Regions from separate parts of the Dendrosporobacter quercicolus genome, predicted to be linked through region 1. Evidence: riboswitches for the same ligand, from Rfam matches in the RefSeq annotation. Region 1 holds a riboswitch; each other region holds the start of a gene.
What was found. Region 1 has a riboswitch for S-adenosylmethionine ahead of metX (homoserine O-acetyltransferase MetX). Riboswitches for the same ligand answer to the same signal wherever they lie in the genome.
Positions count from the first base shown of each region.

Region 2: another riboswitch for S-adenosylmethionine. It lies ahead of BLR06_RS06885 (pyridoxal phosphate-dependent aminotransferase); the one in region 1 lies ahead of metX (homoserine O-acetyltransferase MetX).
Region 3: another riboswitch for S-adenosylmethionine. It lies ahead of metK (methionine adenosyltransferase); the one in region 1 lies ahead of metX (homoserine O-acetyltransferase MetX).

Region 1 is NZ_FNHB01000013.1:69,586-71,853, reverse strand. It holds gene BLR06_RS17380 (DUF2935 domain-containing protein) at 1-660, shown strand, start outside; SAM riboswitch class I at 720-825, shown strand; gene metX (homoserine O-acetyltransferase MetX) at 931-2,124, shown strand; gene BLR06_RS17370 (YncE family protein) at 2,128-2,268, opposite strand, start outside.
Region 2 is NZ_FNHB01000002.1:176,240-178,507, reverse strand. It holds gene BLR06_RS06890 (MetQ/NlpA family ABC transporter substrate-binding protein) at 1-158, opposite strand, end outside; gene BLR06_RS06885 (pyridoxal phosphate-dependent aminotransferase) at 173-1,348, opposite strand; SAM riboswitch class I at 1,426-1,530, opposite strand; gene bioB (biotin synthase BioB) at 1,855-2,268, shown strand, end outside.
Region 3 is NZ_FNHB01000001.1:574,620-576,887, forward strand. It holds gene metK (methionine adenosyltransferase) at 34-1,224, opposite strand; SAM riboswitch class I at 1,368-1,473, opposite strand; gene coaBC (bifunctional phosphopantothenoylcysteine decarboxylase/phosphopantothenate--cysteine ligase CoaBC) at 1,529-2,268, opposite strand, start outside.

The sequences.
Region 1 (2,268 bases):
CAACAACTGCGGGACTTTAAGAAAGCTGCTCACGATCTGATTGTCGAGTGCCGTCTGATCGGCCTGATTCCCGAAATGCTGGCCGACCACCTCCGGCGGGAAGCCGACCATTTTCTCATGCTGCTGGCGATGATGGAGCGCGGTTTAATGAAACACAGCGACGATTTCCTGCTGGAAGACGTACCATGTATTGATGATGAGTATTCCAGTCCGGGAAGAGAAACCGACAAAGCAAGCCAGATTCCTGACGACAGCCACCGTCCGCCGGCTGCTTTGGGAAGCAAGAGCCTGCAGGAGCAAAAGACTGGCGCGGCTCAGGCGGCTGCCGGCGATAGCCCGGCTGCCCAGTCCGATGGTGCAGAACCCGGCAAACCGTCCCTGCCGGCTGCGGTGGAGCAGGAAGCCCGGGAGGAAGCTGAAATTGCGGCAAAGCATAAGCTGAAAGCAGCTAAAGGATTTCAGGAATCTGAAAGCAAGAAGGCAAAAGCCGCCCAGACGGATGTCGGCAAAATTATGGGTAAGGCCAGTACTTATAAAGAAGCAACAAGTAAGCAGCCTGCGGGCAAAACCGAAGCAGAAGGGGCGAAGTCGGAAAAACCGAAAACAAAGTACAAGTGGGGCAGCGGCTTGCCCCGGTCCTTAGGCAAGGTCCGGAATTAAAAAACACTTGACAACAATTGGTTTATTCGCTAATATTTTTGACAATAGAATACATTAGACTCTTATCAAGAGAGGCTGAGGGACTGGCCCGATGACGCCCGGCAACCACGCAGTAATGCAAAAGGTGCCAATTCCAGCAGGATGCACTGTCCTGGGAGATAGGAGGCGGGCCGAATTTGAACGTCCTTCCTCTTTGGGAAGGACGTTTTTTTCATCATTGCCGCTGACGGCTGGGTACAGAGCACTGGTGACATTGAGGAGGATTGAATAATGACCGGAAATTTACCGTGTTTTCAGGGTTTTAAATGGCGTCGGCAGCTTAGGATGATCCAGGTTGCCGGAGAGCAGCATCCGCTGGTTCTAGCCCATGGCGGCCGTTTAACTGATGTTACTGTAGCCTATGAAACTTATGGTAAATTAACTGCCAAGCGGGATAATGTGATATTGGTTGCCCATGCTCTGACCGGCGACAGCCATGTCGCCGCGCATGATGAGGCTGATGAGCCGGGCTGGTGGGAGGCCTTGGTTGGCCCCGGCCGGCCGCTGGATACCGGGCGGTTCTATATTATTTGCGCCAATGTTCTGGGCGGCTGCCAGGGAACAACAGGCCCGGCCTCAATTAACCCGCAGACCGGCCGGCCTTATGGCGGCGCTTTTCCGCAAATTACCATCCGGGATATGGTGCGGGTCCAAAAGCGCTTGCTGCATTGTTTGGGCATCCACCATTTAGTGCTGGTTGTGGGCGGTTCAATGGGCGGAATGCAAGCTTTAGAATGGGCCGTAACCTATCCCGAATTTATGGATGGCATAGCGGCAATTGCCGCGCCGGGCTATAGTTCGGCTCAGGCGATTGCTTACAGCAACGTGGCGCGCCAAGCCATTATGCTGGACTCTGCCTGGCGAGGCGGGGATTACTATGGTACTGAGGGGCCCCGGCAGGGAATGGCGCTGGCCAGGGCTTTAGGCATGATTACATACCAAAGTGAGCCTTCCATGGCCGCAAAATTTGGCCGAAAGGCTCGTAACGATCGGTATGAAGTGGAAAGCTACCTCGAATATCAGGGAGATAAACTATTTCAGCGATTTGATGCCAATTCCCTGTTGTGTTTGCAGCGGGCTCTTGATTTGTATGATTTGGGCGCCGGCTATGCTTCTTATGCAGCAGCGTTGGCGCGAATTGAGGCCCGGGTGTTGGCAGTAGGCGTGAACTCGGATATTCTTTACCCTTCTTACCAACAGGCTGAACTGGCCCATAGCCTGCGTAAAGTGGGAGTAAGGTCGGCCTATGCCGAAATTGACAGCCCCCACGGGCATGATGGGTTTCTTCTTGATTTTCACCTGTTACGGCCGGTTTTACAGCATTTTATTGATACGATTGCTCCTACCCGCCAGCCCTGGAGCAGCCCCTTTTTCCGGCCTTCCCGCCTGGCTTATTTTGGCGCCTGCCTGGCGGTTGACCGCTAGGTACTAGCCCAGTACGGCCAGGCAGCTTAGAATTTCATTAGGCGAAGTTGTTACCGACAGCAAACGCTCGTTGACTAAATCAATCAGAGCGAGGTCGGCAAACATATTGCTGGTAGCTACTGCGAACCGGGGATCGGGCAGTAT
Region 2 (2,268 bases), on a different contig from region 1:
ACAACATCCATAATTTCGGCATGAGGCCCGGCAGTAACTCCGATTTTAAGCGGCTTATCCGGAACTGCCGCCTGTTTCTGCCCGCCGCAGCCTGCCAATAGGCTTAAGCTGAGCGCAAGCGTAAGTGTCAAAACAAAAAGTTTGCCGTATTTTTTCATCCTGTTTTTCCTCCTTATTTTTTGATCAAAGCTTTTAATTTAGCAAGCCTGCCGGCGGCTGACTGCAAGGTGTCGAAGTTTTTGCAAAAACAAAATCTGACATAAGTATTGCCGTCAGTCGTCGTACTGCGGTAAAACGTCGAGCCAGGCACCACAGCCACGCCAATTTCCCGGGTTAGAAAATATGTAAATTCTATATCGTCATCATAGCCGAACGGCGTTATGTCGGCCATGATGTAATATGCACCGGCAGGCTTAATGCATTTAAATCCGGCATCTTCCAGGGCGCTGATTAAAAAATCGCGGCGTTCCTGATAAAAATCGCTCAGTTCACGGTAATACGCAGGCTCAAACTTAAAAGCATCTACTACGGCAGTCTGCAATGGAGCGGCAGCGCCCACCGTCAGAAAGTCATGCACTTTCCGGATCGCCTGCGTGATTTCCGGCGAAGCTGTTACGAAACCGATGCGCCAGCCGGTGACACTGTAAGTTTTGGATACGCTGTTGACGGCAATTGTCCGTTCGGCCATCTCCGGCAGTGTCCACATTGGAATATGCGCAGCGCCATCGTAAGTAATATGCTCATAAATCTCATCCGTAATGGCCAAGGCATCAAACTCCCGGCATAAGCCGGCGATAAACTCCAGCTCGTCCCGGCGGAAAACCTTGCCGGTAGGATTATTCGGCGTATTAATAATAATTGCTCTGGTTTTTTCGGTAAAAGCGGCTCTAAGCTCTGCAAAATCAAAACCATAATCCGGCGCATTGAGTTTTATGTATTTGGGGATAGCGCCGCACAGCACCACATCAGCGCCATAGTTTTCATAAAACGGCTCAAAAATTATGACCTCCTCGCCGGGATTTATTGTAGCAAGCAAGGCGGCGATCATTCCCTCGGTCGCACCGCAGCAAACGGTGATTTGCCGTTCAGGGTCAAACTCCACTTGATAATCGCGCCTGATCTTAGCGGCAATCGCATCCCGCAGCTCTTTCGTACCCCAGGTAACGGCATACTGATTATGGTCCGCAAAAACGGCTCTGGCCGCCGCTGCCTTTAATTCCTCCGGCGCTGGAAAATCCGGAAATCCCTGAGCCAGATTAATCGCCTGATATTGCGCCGCCACGCGGGACATTTCACGGATGACTGATTCGGTAAATTGTTGGGCTTTGACTGAAGTAAAATTTCTCATGCGATCCATCCTTTCAAAAACTAAAAAAAACTCTTTTCCGTGAGGAAAAGAGTTCACACCTGCGTGTTACAACTTTCCTCTCATCTCTCAGGATGTAACAATCCTGCTGGATTTGGCACCACTACATTACTGCCGGTTGCCGGGCGTCATCGGGCCAGTCCCTCGACCTCTCTAGATAAGAGCTTAGATTTTTTTGTTACAAAATTGATAATACCACTCCCTATGGATAAAGTCAATACTTCTCTTTCATTGAAATAGCAAATTGCAGCCTGATTTTCGCGTTTACGGCCGTACTCCGGCACCCCAGCAACCCGAATTGTGCAGATACCGCTGCCTATTCACTTGCATTTTCAAGCTTGGCGCGGCACTGGTCTGCCTGCAGATTTTTTCCTGCTTTCTATTTACAAGCAGGTATTCAAGCTTGTATGATATATATGTTAACCAAAATAATTTTAACGGTTAACATATGCACGATTAAACTACCGGACCGAAGGGAGGGTCTGAACCTGAACGCACTGGACATTGTCGATTTAGGGGAAAAAGTTCTGAACGGCCGGTTCATCACCTCTGAAGAAGCGTTGGCGCTGACGGCAACGGTAAACCAGGATATCCCGTTGCTAGCCGCTTACGCCAACAAAATCCGGCAACAGTTCGCCGGAAATACAGTTGATATGTGCGGCATTATCAGCGCCCGTACAGGACGCTGCTCTGAAAACTGTAAGTTTTGCGCCCAGTCTGTTCATCACCAGACAGCCATAGCCGCCCATCCGCTACTGTCAACCGAGGCTATCGTCAATGCCGCCAGGCAGGCCCGGGCGAACGGCGCCAAGCGCACCAGCATTGTAACCAGCGGCAGGGGAATGGATAACCAGTCGCTGTTTTTGGCCATTGTCGCCGCTATTCAGGCAATTCACCGGGAA
Region 3 (2,268 bases), on a different contig from region 1:
GTTAGTATGGCCAAAACAGTCAATTAAAATAATTTAAAGATTTGCAGCCTGGCGTAAAACGGCTGCTTTATCGGTACGTTCCCAAGGCAGATCCAAATCGGTACGGCCAAAATGACCATAAGCCGCTATTTGACGATAAATAGGCTTACGCAAATCAAGAGCTTTGATAATACCGGCAGGCCGCAGGTCAAAATGCTCTTCAATCAGTTTACCGATAAACTTTTCATCTACTTTAGCGGTGCCGAAGGTTTCCACCATAATAGACACCGGCCGGGCTACGCCGATGGCATAAGCCAGTTGAATTTCGCATTTGTCGGCCAGACCTGCAGCTACCACATTTTTAGCCACATAACGCGCGGCATAGGCAGCCGAACGGTCAACTTTCGTTGGATCCTTGCCGGAGAATGCCCCGCCGCCATGGCGGGCCATACCGCCATAGGTATCGACAATAATTTTCCGGCCGGTTAAACCGGCGTCGCCTTGCGGCCCGCCGACAACAAACCGTCCGGTCGGATTAATAAAATACTTGGTGTTTTCATCAAGAAAATCCGTCGGCACAATTGCTTTAATTACTTTTTCGGTCAAGTCTTTTTGAATGGTTGCCAAGGCGACCTCCGGACTATGCTGCGTCGATATGACAACAGTATCCACCCGTACCGGTTTTCCATCTTCATATTCCACGGTCACCTGGGTTTTGCCGTCAGGACGCAAATACGGCAAGTCGCCATTCCGGCGGACCTCGGCTAACCGCCGCGCCAAACGATGGGCTAAGGCAATGGTAAGCGGCATATATTCAGCAGTTTCATTTGTTGCATAACCAAACATCATTCCCTGGTCACCGGCGCCAATGGCTTCGATTTCATCCATTGCGCCTTGTTTGGCCTCAAGCGCTTTATCCACACCCATGGCGATATCGGCCGACTGTTCGCCAATGGACGTCATTACACCGCAGGTATCGGCATCGAAACCAAATTTTGCTCTGGTATAGCCGATTTCCCGGATGGTTGCCCGGACAATCTTGGGAATATCCACATAGCAGTTGGTGGTAATTTCACCCACTACATGCACCAGACCGGTTGTAACCAAAGTCTCGCAAGCTACCCGGCCCATCGGATCCTGGGCCAGTATGGCATCAAGAACACTATCGGAAATCTGGTCGGCAATTTTATCAGGATGACCTTCCGTTACCGATTCTGAAGTAAACAATACACGTTTTTTCTCCACAGCTCTGCCTCCAATACACTTTTACATTAAATCCGCCGGCTTGCATCAACGGTTTCCGGCAGCTTAAGTCATCATCGGGTGAATATCAGAATTGCTCCTTCTGATAACAAGAAAAAAACTCCCGCCAGGGAGAGTGATCTGTACTCCCATCTTGCAGCTACTGCTGCAGGATTTGGCACCGTTTTTGACATCGTCAAATGGTTGCCGCGGTTTCATCGGGCCATTCCCTCCACCAACTCTTGATGAGTATTCTACTATGTAATTTTATCACTAGATATAATTGTAATTGAAAAAATCCTAAAAATCAATACGCTGTTTGGCAATATTGATGAATTTTATCAAGAATGATCCGCGCAACCTCATCCTTGGACATTTTGGGCAGATCCTCAATATTGCCATCTTTGTATAACAGTTTGACAATATTCGTATCAGTATTAAATCCGGCGCCAGGCAGTGTTACATTATTCGCGACAATCATATCCAAATTTTTTCTGACAATTTTTTCACGGGCATTATCAATTAAATTTTGCGTTTCAGCCGCAAAGCCAACCAGTATCTGCCGCTGCCGTTTTATTTGTCCAAGTTCAGTAAGAATATCAGGATTTTTTTCTAATGTAATGCTAAGTACTTCCCCGGCTTTTTTTATTTTCTGGGGCGCCACTTCCCGCGGACGGTAATCAGCCACAGCCGCAGCTTTAATGATGATGTCGGCATCCGCGAACCGGGTTAGTACAGCTGTCCGCATTTGTGCGGCGGTTTCCACTCTGATCACTTCAACCGCCTCTGGCGCTGCCAGCCCGGTTGGGCCTGAAATCAGTGTTACCGCCCCACCGCGTTTAGCCGCATTTCTGGCCAAAGCATAACCCATTTTGCCGCTGGAACGGTTACCGATGTATCGAACCGGATCGATTGGTTCGATTGTTCCGCCGGCAGTAACCAGTATTTTTTTGCCGGCAAACTCCGGCGATGCAGTCAACACGGCAATCGCTTTTTCGGCAATAACGCCCGGTTCCGGCAATCTGCCCGGTCCTTCCACCCCACAGG